4 regions of the Streptomyces sp. NPDC050121 genome follow, and region 3 is predicted to be linked to each of the others. Evidence: riboswitches for the same ligand, from Rfam matches in the RefSeq annotation. Region 3 holds a riboswitch; each other region holds the start of a gene.

What was found. Region 3 has a riboswitch for cyclic di-AMP ahead of ACIBTS_RS28905 (M23 family metallopeptidase). Riboswitches for the same ligand answer to the same signal wherever they lie in the genome.
Region 1: it holds a riboswitch for cyclic di-AMP, as region 3 does, so the genes downstream of both, ACIBTS_RS29375 (transglycosylase SLT domain-containing protein) here and ACIBTS_RS28905 (M23 family metallopeptidase) in region 3, are expected to answer to the same signal.
Region 2: it holds a riboswitch for cyclic di-AMP, as region 3 does, so the genes downstream of both, ACIBTS_RS02880 (peptidoglycan DD-metalloendopeptidase family protein) here and ACIBTS_RS28905 (M23 family metallopeptidase) in region 3, are expected to answer to the same signal.
Region 4: it holds a riboswitch for cyclic di-AMP, as region 3 does, so the genes downstream of both, ACIBTS_RS47465 (M23 family metallopeptidase) here and ACIBTS_RS28905 (M23 family metallopeptidase) in region 3, are expected to answer to the same signal.

The regions. Positions count from the first base shown of each region.
Region 1 covers NZ_JBITJV010000022.1:52,507-56,710, forward strand. The annotation lists gene ACIBTS_RS29370 (HAD family hydrolase) at 1-785, shown strand, start outside; gene ACIBTS_RS29375 (transglycosylase SLT domain-containing protein) at 998-1,480, opposite strand; cyclic di-AMP (ydaO/yuaA leader) riboswitch at 1,484-1,685, opposite strand; gene ACIBTS_RS29380 (polyprenyl synthetase family protein) at 2,199-3,209, shown strand; gene ACIBTS_RS29385 (outer membrane lipoprotein carrier protein LolA) at 4,081-4,204, shown strand, end outside.
Region 2 covers NZ_JBITJV010000002.1:103,079-107,282, forward strand. The annotation lists gene ACIBTS_RS02870 (DUF6250 domain-containing protein) at 1-131, opposite strand, end outside; gene ACIBTS_RS02875 (GDSL-type esterase/lipase family protein) at 326-1,402, opposite strand; gene ACIBTS_RS02880 (peptidoglycan DD-metalloendopeptidase family protein) at 1,685-2,590, opposite strand; cyclic di-AMP (ydaO/yuaA leader) riboswitch at 2,595-2,752, opposite strand; gene ACIBTS_RS02885 (alpha-galactosidase) at 3,057-4,204, opposite strand, start outside.
Region 3 covers NZ_JBITJV010000021.1:126,446-130,649, reverse strand. The annotation lists gene ACIBTS_RS28910 (GntR family transcriptional regulator) at 1-634, opposite strand, end outside; gene ACIBTS_RS28905 (M23 family metallopeptidase) at 823-1,566, opposite strand; cyclic di-AMP (ydaO/yuaA leader) riboswitch at 1,581-1,746, opposite strand; gene ACIBTS_RS28900 (M16 family metallopeptidase) at 1,969-3,357, opposite strand; gene ACIBTS_RS28895 (pitrilysin family protein) at 3,354-4,204, opposite strand, start outside.
Region 4 covers NZ_JBITJV010000071.1:12,627-16,830, reverse strand. The annotation lists gene ACIBTS_RS47480 (MarR family winged helix-turn-helix transcriptional regulator) at 1-264, opposite strand, end outside; gene ACIBTS_RS47475 (dihydrofolate reductase family protein) at 366-1,493, shown strand; tRNA gene ACIBTS_RS47470 (tRNA-Met) at 1,577-1,650, shown strand; cyclic di-AMP (ydaO/yuaA leader) riboswitch at 1,971-2,139, shown strand; gene ACIBTS_RS47465 (M23 family metallopeptidase) at 2,147-3,184, shown strand; gene ACIBTS_RS47460 (aldo/keto reductase) at 3,381-4,204, shown strand, end outside.

The DNA.
Region 1 (4,204 bases), on a different contig from region 3:
CCCTCATCGCCACCGACCTGGACGGAACGCTGCTGCGCGGCGACGACACGTTCTCCGACCGGTCCCTCGACGCGCTCGCGCGGGTGGCCGCCGCCGGCGCACGCCACCTGGTGGTCACAGGACGCCCCGCGCCCCGCGTACGCCCCCTGTTCGACCGGCTGCACAGCAGGGGGCTCGCGGTGTGCGGACAGGGCGCGCAGTTGTACGACGCCGGCGCGGACCGTCTGCTGTGGTCGGTCACCCTGGACCGGGAGCTGGCCGAGACCGCGCTCGGCAAGATCGAGGCGGAGGTGGGGCAGCTGTACGCGGCCGTCGACCAGGACGGCGTGGACGGGCTGACGCTCATCGAGCCGGGCTACCGGATGCCGCACCCGACGCTGCCCGCCCTGCGTGTCGACCGGCGCGACGATCTGTGGTGCGAGCCGATCAGCAAGGTGCTGCTGCGCCATCCCACCCTGTCCGACGACGAGTTGGCGGCGACGGCCCGCGCGGCGGTCGGCTCGCTCGCCACGGTCACCATGTCGGGACCCGGCACGGTCGAGCTCCAGCCCTGCGGGATCACCAAGGCGACGGGCCTGGCCCTGGCCGCCGAACACCTGGGCCTGCGGCCCGAGGACACCGTCGCCTTCGGGGACATGCCCAACGACATCCCGATGTTCGACTGGGCCGCGCGCGGAGTCGCGATGGCCAACGCCCACCCCGAACTCAAGGCGGTGGCCGACGAGGTGACGACGTCGAACGAGGACGACGGCGTGGCCGTCGTCCTCGAAAGACTGTTCCCGTAGGGCCCGCGGACCCGTGGACCTCGCAGACCCGTAGACCCCGCAGGCCAATGAACCCCACAGACGCGTAGGACCTGCAGACCTGCAGACCTGCAGACCTGCAGACCTGCAGAGCCTGCAGAGCCTGCAGAGCCTGCAGAGCCTGTAGGGCCTGTAGGGCCTGTAGGGCCTGTAGGACCCGTAGGCCCCTGGGCTGGGGTTCCTACGGAGATCTGTCAGTACGCGCCGAACACGTTGTCGATCGAGCCGTAACGGGCGGCCGCGTAGTTGCAGGCGGCGGTGATGTTGGCGACCGGTTCGTAGGAGTCCCAGGAGGTGCCTGCGACGTGATAGGCGCGGAAGGTCGGGTCGATGACCTGAAGCAGGCCCTTGGACGGGATGCCCGCGGCCGCGTTGGAGTCCCAGAGGTTGATGGCGTAGGGGTTGCCGGAGGACTCGCGGATGACGTTGCGGTAGATGCCGTTGTACGTCCCCGGGATGCCGTGCTGGGCCATGACGTGGAGGGAGGCGCGGATCCAGCCGTCGAGGTTGTTGGCGTACCCGAGGCTGGTGGCGGTGGCGACGGTCGGGGTCGCCGCGGAGGCGCCGGTCGCGCCGAGGAGCGGAAGGGCGAGCACGGCCGCGCCGGTGGCGGCGACGGTGAGCGTGCGGACGAGACGGTTACGACGGGTGCGGCGCGGCTGAGCGGCAGCGGGCATGACGAATTTCCTCTCCGGCGCCTGCGAGGTGAGCTGTCGGGTTCGGGCAGGAGTTGCCCGGTCGCGTTCTGACGGGCGCGACTTCACCCCGAGCCGTACCGATATGTCTGAGACATCCGGCCCGGCGACTTACCTGGTTCCCCCGCTCCTGCCGTGCGTTCTAGGTGGGTGTACGGGCGGCGGCAGGATTCGGCGTTCCGCCCGACAGGCCGGGAACGTATGCGAGAGCACATGTCCGAAACAAGTAGCAGATTCATAGATCACCCATATTGACCTTGGTCTGTGGCCTATGGGGCGCTTGATCCTTTGTGAGTGCAAAGCCTCAACTTGCTTGGAGATGTGGAGAATCCGTGAACGGTCGGATCGGGCGGGGCTGGGCGGGTTCGACGGGGGGAGTGAGTCAAGTCACCAGCGTCCACAAGTGCGGCGAATCGGGCATTAAATCCCAAGTCGGTGACGGTGGGGAGGGGGTGGAGATGGCGACTCCGGCGTCGATGGCGTTGCCGGGCGGAAGTCCTTACTTCCGGCTAACTCTACAAATATCAGTTCATATATTTGAATCAGGAACATATCGGGCGTGATCCGATACCGCCTGGCCTGTAACCGTGGGGGCTATCGGTGATCGAAACGTGACCGGATACGCTGACTTGAGTGATGGCAGAGACCTATCGACAAACCGCGTAATCGCCAGTAGACACCAGCAGACAGGAGACCCCTCGTGACCGTCGTCGGGCCGTTCGGGCTGAGCGTGCGGGACCAGGCTCTGGAAGCCGATGTCCAGGCCGGATTGGCGGCTGTCGAGGAAGGCTTGCTCGAGGCCACCAAGAGTGAGGTTCCGTTCATCACGGAGGCCGCCCAGCATCTCGTGCGGGCGGGCGGGAAGCGGTTCCGGCCGCTGCTCGTGGTGCTCGCGTCGCAGTTCGGGGACCCGTACGCGCCGGGCATCGTGCCGTCGGCCGTGGTCGTGGAGCTGACTCACCTGGCTACGCTGTACCACGACGACGTGATGGACGAGGCCGCCGTGCGCCGCGGGGTGCCCAGCGCGAACGCCCGCTGGGGGAACTCCGTCGCCGTCCTCACGGGCGACTTCCTCTTCGCGCGCGCCTCCCACATCCTGGCCGACCTCGGACCGGAGGCGGTGCGGGTACAGGCCGAGGCGTTCGAGCGGCTGGTCACCGGGCAGATCCTGGAGACGGCCGGTCCTACCGACGGACGGGACCCGGTCGAGCACTACCTCGACGTGCTCGGCGGCAAGACGGGCTCGCTGGTGGCGGTGGCCTGCCGGTTCGGGGCAATGATGTCGGGCGCCGACGAGACGGTCGTCGACGTGCTCACGCAGTACGGCGAGCGGCTGGGCGTCGCCTTCCAGCTGGCCGACGACGTCCTGGACATCGCGTCCGACTCGCACGAGTCGGGCAAGACGCCGGGGACGGATCTTCGTGAGGGCGTTCCCACGCTGCCCGTGCTACGGCTGCGAGAGCGGGCGGCGCGCCTGTCGCTGCCCGAGGACATCGCCCTGTGCGAGCTGCTGGACTCCGACCTGAGCGACGACGCCCGGCTCGCCGAGGCCCTGGAGGCGCTCCGCGTGCACCCCGCGCTGGAGCAGGCCCGCCGGGACACCGTGCGGTACGCCAAGGACGCGCGGTCCGCGCTCGCGCCACTGCGGGAGTGCGGCGCGAAGGCGGCGCTGATGGAACTGTGCGACGCGGTGGTCCACCGAGCCGGCTGACCCCTCCGCCCCGCCGCTAGCACCCACCTCCGGCCCGGCACGCCGCCCCGCCGCTAGCACCCGCCTGCGGCCCGGCACGCCGCCTGCGGTCCGGCGCCGTTCCGGTCCGGTACCCCGTTCCGGTCCGGCACCCCGCTTCGGCCCGGCGATCGCCTCCGGTTCGGCACCCCCCGTCCGGTTCAGCACCCCCCGTCCGGTTCAGCACCCCCCGTCCGGTTCAGCACCCCCCGTCCGGTTCGGCACCCCCTGCGATCCGGCGACCTCTCCGGTGCCGCACCCTCCTCCGGTCCGGCACCCGCGCAGGTCCGGCGATCGCCTCCGGCCCGGCCCCCTCTCAGGTGCCGCACTCCGCTTCGGCCCGGCACCCCTCAGGCCCGGCACCCCTCAGGGCCCGCACCCCCTCAGGGCCCGCACCCCCTCAGGGCCCGCACCCCCTCAGACCCCGCGCACCCCCCCCACGCCGCTCGCCCCTCACCCCGGCCCCCACGCCCCTCGCCCCCCTCACCCCTCGCCCCTCGCCCCGCACCCCCCACACCGCTCGCCCCTCGCCCCGCCCCCCCCGCACCACTCGTCCTCACCGCGAGCCCCGCGACCCTTCCTCGCCTGCACCCTCCAACCCCTGTGTCCCTAGGGGAAGGTGTCGTCTTCCGGAGGGACCCCTACGGGTCGGTTGGCCTTTCCTTGCTTTCGTGTCATACCGCAGGCGTACGCGGAGTTGAGCCCTCGGGTTGACGTTTTCGGGTGGGCGATTTGGTCAGATGGGGACTACGAGAAAACACCACTCCTCACCGATTCGGGTGAGAATGGCGGCTTGGGTGGGGCGTTCAGCGTGAGATGACCAGCCGCCGCCGACGACGGAGGTAAGGCACACATGGCACCGAAGGCATCCGACGACACCCTGACCGGCGGGGAGCCGAACAGCGGGGAGGCCGACGACCTGCGCGCCGGCCGGCGCAAGGCCGTGCGGTACGTCGTCCCGGTCACCGTGATCGGTG
Region 2 (4,204 bases), on a different contig from region 3:
CCGTGGCGGAAGTCGTCGTGGGCGATCAGCCGGCGGTGACGGGGTGTGGCGCTCGCGGCGCCCGCGGGGGCGAGGGCGGCCAGGGCGGCGCCGGCGGCGAGGGCTCCGAATGCTCTGCGCGTGGTCGACACGGGAAGCGGCTCCTTCAGTGGGCGGGGTGGGTGAGGGACGGCCTGGGCACCCGGCGGGTCTCGGCGCCGGGGTGGTGGTCGGGGTACGTGGACTGCGGGTAGCCGCACCCGGCCCGCGCGGTACGCGGGGTTCTGGGCGAGCGTGCGCAGGCGGGCGACGGTGACGGCGGCGGCTCTTCGGCGGCGGGTGGCGTTCACTGGCGACCCTGCGCGGGGTTTCCGATGAGGGCGACGAGGCGGTCGGCCGCCTTGCGGTGACCTTGGGCACTCGGGTGGACGGCACCGTGGAAGTCGCCGTCTGCCGCCGAGAGCCAGCCGGTCGTGTCGACGAACTCCGTGCGGGAATCGGCGAGTTCGGCGACCACCGCGGCGATGTCGGCGGCGTGCGACCCGTCGAAGGGACGCAGGGCGAGGATGCGGGGGTGCGGGGCGGCCGACCGAAGACGCTCCAGGTAGGCGTGGTAGGCGGCACGGAGCTCGGTCGAGCCGTAGGCGGCGTCGTTGGTGCCCTGGTTGACGACGATCACGTCGGCGTCGCGGTCCGGGCGCGCCGGGGAGCCCGCGAAGTTCCAGCCGGACGCGTCACCGGCGGTCGGCACTCCCCCGTTGCCGGTCTGGAGCACACCCTGCCGCCCGAACCCGACCTGGGTGAGCGAGGCGTGCAGGGCGTCGGCGACGAGGGTCGGGTACGCGGCCGTCCCGTCGGCGCAGTCGGAGGTGTTGACCTCACAGAGCGCCATCACACCCTGGGTGATCGAGTCGCCGTAGAACGCCAACTCACGTGCTCTGACGGGAGGTTGACCGAGGAGACGGCCCTTGAGTCCGGTCAGGACGACTCCGGTCTCCAGCGGGGGCGTCCACCGGCCGGCCCGCGAGTGGACGTCTTTCACGGACAGCTGCACCGTGTGCGGGCCCCGCCCGGTCGCCGTGATCGCGAGATCGGCGCGGTCGACGGCGTGCAGCTTTTTCGGGCCTCCGTCGACCGACACGTACGCCTGTGCGGGCACGGTGACCGACGAGACGTCGAACAGGGCGTGGACGGCGCCGCCCGCGAACCGGAACCGCAGCCGGGAACCGGAGTTGACGGTGATCGCGGCCTCGGCGGTACAGCCCCAGTGCCCCTCGTAGACGAGTCGCCGGTCGCCGGGACGGACGAGGTCCGTGCCGCCGGACGCGGCCGAGGCGGACGGTGCGACGCCGGCCAGGAGCGCCACGGCCGCCGCAGTGCTCAGGAACCGGTTGATGACGGTGCGTCGGTCGGCGCCGGACACGGGACCTCCGAAGAACGGCAGAAAGCGCTTGCTCCCTGACGGGGATCACTGTGGCCCCACCCTGACCCGCCTGTCGAGGGGACGAAAGGGGCTGCCACCCGACCGCAACGAAACGATCACGAACACGCAAGGCCCGTCGGCGGGACCGGCATGCGGGAACACCGAAGGCCGGACCCGGGGATCGGGGTCCGGCCTTCGGCTGCGTGTCAGGCGTGTCAGGCGTGTGGCGCGCCAAGCGTGGTCAGGCGCGGTCAGGCGGGTGGCGTGCGGTCGTCGGCGGGGTCAGCCGACGGCGACACCGTGCGAGCGGAGGTAGGCGACCGGGTCCACGTCCGAGCCGTAGTCCGGCGTGGTACGGATCTCGAAGTGCAGGTGCGGGCCGGTCACGTTGCCGGTCGCACCGGACAGGCCGATCTGCTGGCCCTCGGTCACGGTCTGGCCGGCCGAGACGGAGAGCTGCGAGAGGTGAGCGTACTGGGCGTAGTAGCCGTCGGCGAGCTTGATGACGACCTGGTTGCCGTACGCGCCGCCCCAGCCCGCGGAGACGACGGTGCCCGCGCCCACGGCCTTGAGGGAGGTGCCGGTCGGGACGACGAAGTCGACGCCGGTGTGGTAGCCGCTGGACCACATGCTGCCGGCCACGTGGTAACCGGTTCCGATGGTCGCGCCGGCCACCGGCAGGGTGTAACCGCTGGAGGTGCTGGTGGTCTTCTCGGCGGCCTGGGTGGGCGACTTCGTCGAGGCGGACGAAGAGGACGAACCCGACGACGACTTGGTGCCGCCGGTCGTGGCCTTCTTGCCGATCGAGAGCTTCAGGCCGGGGTGGATCAGCGACGGGTCGCCGCCGATGGCCGCACGGTTGTCCTGGTACAGCTTCTGCCAGCCGCCGCTGACGTTCTGCTCGTCGGCGATCTTCGAGAGGTAGTCGCCGGACCGCACGGTGTAGGTCCGGGTGCCCGTGGCGGCGGCCTTCTTCTGCGCCACCGGAACGGATTGCACGGCCTTTTCCGAAACAGACTGCGCGACCGTCTGCGCGACGGACTGGGAGGCCGATTGCACGGGGGCGGCGTGGGCGCCGGTGGCGCCTATGAGCGGAAGGGCGAGCGCGGCGCCGCCGGTTCCGACGACGGCGATGGAACGGGTGAAGCGCTGGGACTTGGGACGGCGGTGCTTACCCTTCGCGGGCATGACGAATTCCTCTCCGGCGCCTGCGAGGTGAGCTGTCGGGTGCGGACTGGAGATGTCCGGCCGCGCCGAGGCGCGGCTTTACCCCAAGCCTGTTCCGGGACCGGAACAGGCGGTTCTGCCTGTGGGTCCCCCGCTCCTGCCGGGTACGGGTGAGTGTGCGGACACCGGGCGGCGGCAGGATTAGGCGTCCGTCCGGATTGGTGTGGAACGTAAGCGACCAGGACGCACAGGGACAAGCAGAGGTTGCACGGACAACGCATTTCTCTTGATCCGCTGTGCGAATTCCCGGTCACGCTCCGTCAATCAATAGGCCCGCTTTTCGTCAAACCCCCTTGAAAGGCATGCAAATTACGTGAGCATGACGCGCGACGTACGGTCACGAATATGACGCTGCTCACGTGAGACTTCCCCAGGTTTCCTTACTCCGCAGCGAGTTGGAATTAAGGCCCCAATTCGGACATAACCCTCAGATGCGGCGCAGTCGGATAACCGTCGCATCAAGGTCGCCCCGCAGTCCGGTCCGCAGCCCACGGTGCAGCAGCACGGCCCCTCGGTGCACTTCGCCCGTTTCGCGGCATTCGTAAGGCGCTGTCGGGTCGAGCCCGCGCAGTCGAAGCGCCGGAACGGGCTCGCCGAACCGCTGCGCCTGAAGCCAGGCGAGGACGACCGCCTCGTCGCCACGCACGTACTGGACGGCGCTCAGGCCGCCGGCCGGCGGCCGCAGCCGGTAGAGGTCGCCGTGCTGCACAAGAGGCCGGATGTCCTTGTAGAGGTTCACCCACTCCCGCGCCTCGGCCAGCTCCTCCTCGCTCCATTCGGAGAGGTCCCCGCCGACGCCGAGCACCCCGGCCATGGCGCTGACGAACCGGAAGCGCAGCGAGCTGACCCGGCCGTTGAGCTGGGCATTCGGGCTGTCCGTGACCCAGGCGGCCATGACCCGGGCGGGGTGGATCTGACTGAAGCCGTGCTGGATGTCGAGCCGGTCGAGGGGGTCGGTGTTGTCGGAGGTCCACACCTGGTCGGTGCGGCTCATGATCCCGAGGTCGATGCGTCCGCCGCCGCCCGAGCAGGACTCGAAGGCGACGCCCGGGTGGGCGGCCCGCAACCGGTCCAGCAGGCCGTAGAGGGCCCGCACATGGTCCACCCAGAGGCGCTGCGGGTAGGGATCGTCCGGCCAACCGGCGTCGGTGAAGCAGCGGTTGAAGTCCCACTTCACGTAGTCGACGGGGGCGCTGGACAGGAGGGCGTCGAGCTGTTCCCAGAGGTACTCCTGGACGTCCTCGCGCGCGAGGTTCAGTACTAGCTGATTGCGGAACTCCGTCCGCTTTCGTCCCGTTTGGAACTGCACCCAGTCGGGGTGCGCCCGGTACAGCTCGCTGTCGGGGTTGACCATCTCGGGCTCGACCCAGATGCCGAACTGCATACCGAGGGCGTGCACATAGTCGGCGAGCGGCTTGAGCCCCTTCGGGAAGCGGTCGGGGTTGGGCCGCCAGTCACCGAGCCCGGCGTGGTCGCCGGTGCGCGCCCCGAACCAGCCGTCGTCGACGACGAACAGCTCGACGCCGATCGCCGCGGCGCGCCGGGCGAGGGTCGCCTGCTGCTCCTCGGAGATGT
Region 3 (4,204 bases):
CCGGTCCGCCGGAAAAGCGCAGTCGGTGCGCGGCCGTCGTGCGCTCGGTGTGCAGCGCCGTGATCGCCCGCGCGCGCTCATGGTCGCCGCGCGCCACCGCGTCCACGATCGCCCCGTGCTCGGCCCAGGACTCCACCGGGTTGGCCGGCGCCTCCACCGCGTACATCCAGGCGATCTTGTGGCGCAGCTGGGTGAGCATCGACGTCAGGGCATGGCTTCCGGAGGACTGGGCGAGCGTCTCGTGGAACCAGCCGCCCAGGGAGCGCAGATCCTCGCTGCTGCCCCTCCTGGCCCGCTCCTGGCCCAGCCGGACGAGGCCGCGCAGCACCTTCAGATGGGCCTCCGTGCGCCGCTGGGCGGCCCGGGCGGCGCCGAGCGGCTCCAGGAGCATGCGCATCTCCAGCACGTCCGCGGCCTCCTGCTCGGTCGGCTCCGCGACGCACGCGCCCGCGTGCCGCCGCGTCACGACGAAGCCCTCGGCCTCCAGCGTGCGCAGCGCCTCCCGGACGGGGACGCGGGAAACGCCGTAGCGGCGGGCGAGGAGTTCCTCGGTGAGGCGGCTGCCGCGCTCGTAGACACCCGAGACGATGTCGTCCCGGACGGCCGTGCACACCGAGTGCGCCGGAATACGCATGACGGACCTCCGCCTTAATCCCCGTGAAACGTCGACGATTGACGTGTGTTCCGTGACTCTATTGCAATGAGCGGGAATTTCCGATGGCGGGCCGGAATCCATGGATATTTTTTGGACAGCAGGGCATCGAAAACGGCGAAAGCCCCGGCCGGGAGGGCCGGGGCTGGACGATCTGTCGCCGTGCGCCGTCAGACGTTCACACCGTGCTGGCGGAGGTAGGCGACCGGGTCGATGTCCGAGCCGTACTCCGCCGTGGTGCGGGCCTCGAAGTGCAGATGCGGACCGGTGACGTTGCCGGTCGCGCCGGACAGGCCGATCTGCTGGCCGGGAGTGACCTGCTGGCCCACCGAGACGCCGATGGACGACAGGTGCCCGTACTGGGTGTACGTGCCGTCGTTCATCTTGATGACCACCTGGTTGCCGTACGACCCGCCCCAGCCGGCCTCGACGACGGTGCCCAGGCCGACCGCGTGCACCGTGGTGCCGGTCGCGGCGTGGAAGTCGATGCCGGTGTGACTGCCGGAGGACCACAGCGAACTGCTGGCGTGGTAGCCGGTGGAGACGTAGGAACCCGTGATCGGCAGCACGAAGGCGTTGAGCCGCTTGCGCTCGGCCTCACGGGCGGCACGCACGCGTGCCTCGCGCTCCTCGACGGCCTTCTTGGCGGCCGCCTCACGTGCGGCCTGCTCGTAGGCGGCCTTCTTCTGCACGGCGACCTGGTCGTCGATCTGGTCGGCGACGGCCTCGCCGGCGGTGACGACGGGGATCAGCCCGGTCTGCTCGGGGGTGGGCTCGGCGGCGAAGGCCGGGGCGGAGGCGACGGTGGCCATGACACCGGTGGTGGTGAGCGCCGCGACGCCCGCGGCGCGCGCGGTGGTGCGCTGCATCCGGCTGGGCCGACGGTGCTTCCCGGTGGCGCAGGTGAACGCCATGAAGTGGGGGGTGTCCTTTCCTTCCCTCTCGCCTACCGGGTTAGCTGACGGGTTCGGAGCAGGAAGGTCTCCTACGGACCCCCTCGCGGCTCGCGCGGGCGTCCGATTCACCCCAGGGACTTCACGTGGGTCCCCGGCTCCCCTGGCTCGCGCCGTACGGGGACTCGGCGATGACTGTCCGCTGCCGCGGCTGCGGCGCACTGCCTGACGAACAGCCCGGACGAAGCTAAGCGGGACGGGTTTCAATCCTCAAACGAATCCCGGTTTTTGTAGCGCATGCCACAGGGCAGACAGGCAACCTCCGCCTCAATTCGGACACGCAGAGGCCCTGATGACGTTTCCGTCGGCCAGGGCCCCTGCGTGCGCGTGCCGTTGGCGCGGCCACCGCGCCCGCCGGTCCGCCTACTCGGCGGACACGACCTTCACCGCGCCGATGCCGAGGGCCTCCACCGGCTCCTTGATCCGGGCCGCGTCACCGACCAGGACGGTCACCAGCCGGTCCACCGGGAAGGCGTTCACGGCCGCCGCGGTGGCCTCCACGGTGCCGGTCGCGGCGAGCTGCTGGTACAGCGTCGCCTGGTAGTCGTCGGGCAGGTGCTGCTCGACCTGGTCGGCCAGCGTGCCCGCGACGGCCGCGGCGGTCTCGAACTTCAGCGGCGCCACCCCGACCAGGTTCTGCACGGCGACGTCACGCTCGGCGTCGGTCAGGCCGCCCTCGGCGAGGGTGCGCAGCACCTTCCAGAGGTCCTCCAGGGCGGGACCGGTGTTCGGGGTGTCCACGGAGCCGCTGATGGCGAGCATCGCGGCGCCAGAGCCGTCCGGCGCGGACCGCAGGACCTGCCCGAAGGCGCGAACACCGTAGGTGTAGCCCTTCTCCTCGCGCAGGACGCGGTCCAGGCGGGAGGTGAGGGTGCCGCCGAGGCAGTACGTGCCGAGCACCTGCGCGGGCCACACGCGGTCGTGCCGGTCGGCGCCGATCCGGCCGATCAGCAGCTGCGTCTGGACGGCGCCGGGGCGGTCCACGATGACGACCCTGCCGGTGTCGTCGGCGGTGACCGGCGGCACCGGCCGCGGCTGGGCCGAGGAGCCCGTCCAGGCGCCCAGGGTGTCGCCGAGGAGGGCGTCCAGGTCCACGCCGGTGAGGTCGCCGACGACCACGGCGGTGGCCGTTGCGGGGCGCACATGCCTCTCGTAGAACGCGCGCACGGCGGCGGAGTCGATCTTCTCGACCGTCTCCACGGTGCCCTGGCGCGGGCGCGACATGCGCGCGGTGGCCGGGAACAGCTCCCTGGAGAGCTCCTTGGCGGCGCGCCGCGAGGGGTTGGCGAGCTCGTGCGGGATCTCGTCCAGGCGGTTGCGGACGAGACGCTCGACCTCGCTGTCGGCGAACGCGGGCGCCCTGAGGGCGTCGGCGAGCAGACCGAGGCCCTTGGGCAGGCGCGAGGCCGGCACTTCGAGGCTGAGGCGGACGCCGGGGTGGTCGGCGTGCGCGTCCAGGGTGGCGCCGCAGCGCTCCAGTTCGGCGGCGAACTCCTCGGCGGAGTGCTTGTCGGTGCCCTCGGAGAAGGCGCGCGCCATGATCGTGGCGACGCCGTCGAGGCCGGCCGGTTCGGCGTCCAGGGGCGCGTCGAGGAGGATCTCGACGGCGACGACCTGCTGGCCGGGGCGATGGCAGTGCAGCACGGTCAGGCCGTTGGCCAGCGCTGCGCGGTCGGGCGCCGGGAACGCCCACGGCTTGGCCTCGCCCGCCGCGGGCTGGGGGTGGAAGTCCATCGTGGCGAGCTCGGTCACCGGGCCGCCTCCTCGTTCTCGTCCTGGTCGGCGGGGGCTTCGGCGGCGGTCGGCTCGTAGACGAGCACCGCGCGGTTGTCGGGGCGCAGGCGGGCCTTGGCGACCTCCTGCACCTCCTCGGACGTCACGTCCAGCACCCGCTGGACGGCGGTCAGGGCGAGCTGCGGGTCGCCGAACAGGACGGCGTAGCGGCACAGTTCGTCGGCGCGGCCGGCGACCGTGCCGAGCCGGTCGAGCCACTCGCGCTCCAACTGGGCCTGGGCGCGCTCCATTTCCTCGGCCGTGGGGCCCTCCTCGGCGAACCGGGCGAGCTCCTCGTCGATGGCGGTCTCGATGACGGGCACCTCGACGTCACCGGACGTCTTCACGTCCAGCCAGCCCAGGGAGGGCGCGCCGGCGAGCCGCAGCAGGCCGAAGCCGGCCGCCACAGCCGTACGGTCGCGGCGCACGAGCCGGTTGTACAGGCGGGAGGACTCGCCGCCGCCCAGGATGGTGAGCGCCAGGTCGACGGCGTCGCACGCGCGCGTGCCGTCCTCGGGCAGGCGGTAGGCGGCCATCAGGGCGCGGGCCGGCACCTCCTCCTCGACGATCTCGCGCAACTGCTCGCCGATGACGTCGGGCAGCGAGCCGTCGCGGGGCTCGGGCTTGCCGTCGTGGCCGGGGATGGAGCCGAAGTACTTCTCGACCCAGGCGAGGGTCTCCTCGGGGTCGATGTCGCCGACCACGGACAGGACCGCGTTGTTGGGCGCGTAGTACGTCCGGAAGAACGCGCGCGCGTCCTCCAGGGTCGCCGCGTCCAGGTCGGCCATCGAACCGATCGGCGTGTGGTGGTAGGGGTGGCCGTCCG
Region 4 (4,204 bases), on a different contig from region 3:
GCGACGCAGTAGCCCGTCCTTCTCCAGACGGGTCACCGCATACGTCAGCCTGCTGCGGGTGATCTTCAGCTGCTCCGCGAGCTCGGTCATCCGCAGGCGCCGCTCCGGTGTGTCGGAGAGGTTGGCGAGGATGGAGTAGTACAGGTGAGGCATGCCGGCCTCCTGCTGGAGCTGCCGGTCGATCGCGTCCTCGACGAGGAGGTACCCGGCGACGTAGGCGCGCCAGGCGCGTTGCTCCTCGGGGGTGAGCCAGCGAGTCGTCATGCGACCAGTGTAGTTTGTTTCAAACTTGAACCAAGAGTCCACGTCAACCCACGTCACCCACCTCTCACCCACCTCCACCCACGCCACCGGGGAGCGCGTCGATGCCGTACCCGTACGTCCTGCTGTCCGCCGCCGTCTCCCTCGACGGCTACCTGGACGACACCACCCCCGAGCGCCTGCTCCTGTCCAGCCCCGCCGACTTCGACCGCGTCGACGAGGTACGGGCCTCCGTCGACGCCATCCTCATCGGCGCCGGCACCATCCGCGCGGACAACCCCCGGCTCCTCGTGAACTCCCCGGAGCGGCGCGCCGCCCGCGTCGCCGAGGGCCGACCGCCGTACCCCCTCAAGGTCACGGTCAGCGGCTCCGGCGAGCTCGATCCCGCGGCGAACTTCTGGCACACGGGCGACGAGAAGGTCGTGTGTACGACGGACAAGGGCGCCGAGCGCGCCCGCGCCCTCGGGATCGCCGCGGACGTCGTCCCGCTCGGCCCCGAACTGGACTGGCGCCGCCTCCTCGAACACCTGCACGATGTGCGGGGTGTGCGGCGTCTCATGGTCGAGGGTGGCGGCACCGTGCACACCCAGCTGCTCCAGCAGGGCCTCGCCGACGAACTCCAGCTCGTCGTCGCCCCGCTCTTCGTGGGCGACCCGGACGCGCCCCGCCTCTTCGGGCCGGGCGGCTACCAGGGCGGACGGCTGCGCCTGGTCGAGACGCGGCGCATCGAGGACGTCGTACTGAACCGCTACCAGCCCACCGCCCCCGGCGCCGGACCGCTCCCCGCCGCGGCCGACCGCCACTGGCTGGCCCTCGCCTGCGAGCTCGCGGCGCAGTGTCCGCCGTCGCGGACCGCCTTCAGTGTCGGCGCGGTGATCGTGGCCGCCGACGGTACGGAACTGGCCCGCGGCCACTCCCGCGAGGCCGGCGACCCGGTCGTGCACGCCGAGGAGGCGGCCCTCGCGAAGCTCGACCCCGCCGACCCGCGGCTGCCCACGGCCACCGTGTACAGCAGCCTCGAACCCTGCGCCCGTCGCTCCTCCCGCCCCTCCCCCTGCGCCCGCCTCATCCTCGACGCGGGCGTGCGCCGGGTGGTCACCGCCTGGCGCGAGCCCGACACCTTCGTGACGGAGGCGGACGGAACCGGGCTCCTGACGGCCGCGGGCGTCGACGTCCTCGTCCTCCCGGAGTTCGAGGCGCGGGCGAAGACCCCGAACCGGCACCTGGAATGAGGCGGCGGGGGCGGGGCATCGGGGGCGGCGGTAAACCGTGGTGTTTCACGCCCCGGAAGTAGCGTAGACTGGAGTCACAACGACGCGGGGTGGAGCAGCTCGGTAGCTCGCTGGGCTCATAACCCAGAGGTCGCAGGTTCAAATCCTGTCCCCGCTACTGAAGGCCGAGGGCCGGAATCCGAAAGGGTTCCGGCCCTCGGTGTTGTCCGGGGCAATTCGGCGCGCATCCGGGATGCTTCAGCGCACATCAGGGACCCCTCAGTGCGTGACCTGGACATGTGGCCGGTTGGTTACTGTGCGTACGCCGTCTTTTCGGACGCCTCTTCCGTCAACTCGCCCGTTTTTCGCCGGTCATGGGGCGAAAGTCCCAGGCCGAAAATGTTGTTGATCAAGTAGAAGTGCTTGGAAACCGGCCCCCAGGTCTATTAACGTTCGATAACGCAGCGCGGTCGTCCCAGCCGTCACAAGAGTCGGCTCCGTGCGCATGTGCCGAATCCCGTAAGGGAACCGGGGAACCACCACCTTGGGGTGAATCGCACGGAAGCCACCGTGAACTCGCGGAGTCCACGGCAGGTATACGCGCGTAGGAGACCTTCCCGCTCCGAACCCGTCAGCTAACCCGGTAGGCGACGGAAGGAAAGGAGTACGCCCGCGTGGCGTCCAACCGGCCTGCCCCAGAAGCCCCGTTCGTGCCCGCCCAGCGGTCCACCGAGACCTTCGGCTACGGCGACTACCGCACCGACGAGGGCCCCTGGGAGGAGTGGAACCCCACCGCGGAGTCCATTCGCCCGGTACGCGGCAAGCACCGCGTCGCCAAGCAGCGCGGCGGCGGGTTCGCCCGCAGCTCCACCGTCCTCGGCGTCGGCGTCATAGCCGCCGTCAGCGCGGGCGGCATGGCCAGCGCCAACACCGGCAAGGCCCCCGTCTCCATCTCCCTGCCGGACCTGCCGAACGTCGGCTCGCTCATCTCCGACGACGAGCCCGCCCAGGACGCCGCGCCGGCCCTGGCGACCTTCGGCTCCGAGAGCACCGCCGACGACAGCAGCCAGAGCGTCTCCGACGCCGGTGAGGCCCTGCGCAGCCGGATCATGGCGCAGGCCGAGTCGCAGCAGACCCAGATCGAGACCAAGGCCCAGGCCGCCGCCGAGGCCGCCGCGGCCAAGGCCGCGAGCGACGCCGTCGCCAAGGCCGAGAAGGACGCGAAGGCCAAGGCCGACGCCGCAAAGGCGAAGGCCGCCGCGGAGGCCGCCGAGAAGGCCGAGGCCGCGCGCCTGGCCGAGCTCGCCAAGCAGTACACGCTGCCGACCTCCTCGTACACGATCACCTCGACCTTCGGTCAGGCCGGCTCCATGTGGTCCTCCGGCTACCACACGGGCCTGGACTTCGCCGCTCCCACCGGCACGCTCATCAAGGCCGTCCACAGCGGCACCGTCACGGAGGCGGGCTGGGCCGGTTCCTACGGCTACCGCACCATCCTGACGCTGGACGACGGCACCGAACTCTGGTTCTGCCACCAGTCCTCGATCAGCGTCAGTGTCGGCCAGAAGGTCGGCACCGGTGACGTGATCGGCCGCGTGGGCGCGACGGGCAACGTGACCGGGCCCCACCTCCACCTCGAGGTCCACCCGAACGGCAACTCCGACGGCGTCGACCCGATGGCCTGGCTGCGCAGCAAGGGCCTCAACCCCTGAGCCGCCCCTCCGGGGAACACCTGTCAGACCCGTAAGACCCGTAAGACCCGTAAGGCCTGTGAGACCCGTAGTACCCGGGAACACCCCTGAGGGTCCCCCTCGGGGGTGTTCCCGTGCTCCGTCCACGTGTGCTGTTCACACGTTCTTCGTGTTGCCCAGGGAATGGGTGTGCCGCCCGCGCCCGTTGATGTGAAGCATGACTTCTCTTCGCAAGCTCGGCTCCTCCGGCCTCGAGGTCTTCCCGCTCTCCCTCGGCGGCAACGTCTTCGGCTGGACCGCCGACGAGACGGCCTCCTTCGCCGTCCTCGACGCCTACGCGGCCGCCGGCGGCAACTTCCTCGACACCGCCGACTCCTACTCGGCGTGGGTCGAGGGCAACTCGGGCGGTGAGTCCGAGACCATCATCGGCAACTGGGTGAAGCAGCGCGGCAACCGCGACGACGTGGTCATCGCCACCAAGGTCAGCCAGCACCCCGAGTTCCCCGGCCTGACCGCGGCCAATATCAAGGCCGCCGCCGACGCCTCCCTGCGCCGCCTCGGCACCGACCACATCGACCTCTACTACACGCACTTCGACAAGACCGAGGTGCCCGTCGAGGAGATAGTCGGCGCGCTCGACGGACTGGTGAAGGCCGGCAAGGTCCGCCACATCGCCGCCTCCAACATCTCCCCCGAACGCCTCCAGGAGTCCCTGGAGTTCTCCGACCGCGAGGGCCTGGCCCGGTACGTCGCCCTCCAGCCCCACTACAACCTGGTCTCCCGTGACACCTACGAGGGTGGCCTCCAGGACCTCGCCGAGCGCTTCGGCCTCGCCGCCGTCCCGTACTACGCGCTGGCCTCCGGCTTCCTCACCGGCAAGTACCGGCCCGGTACGACGGTGGAGAGCGCCCGCGCCGCCGGTGCCGCCAAGCATCTCGACACGGAGCGGGGCCGGAAGGTGCTCACCGCCCTGGACGAGATCGCACAGGCCCACGACACACAGGTCGCCACGGTCGCGCTGGCGTGGCTCGCGGCGCAGCC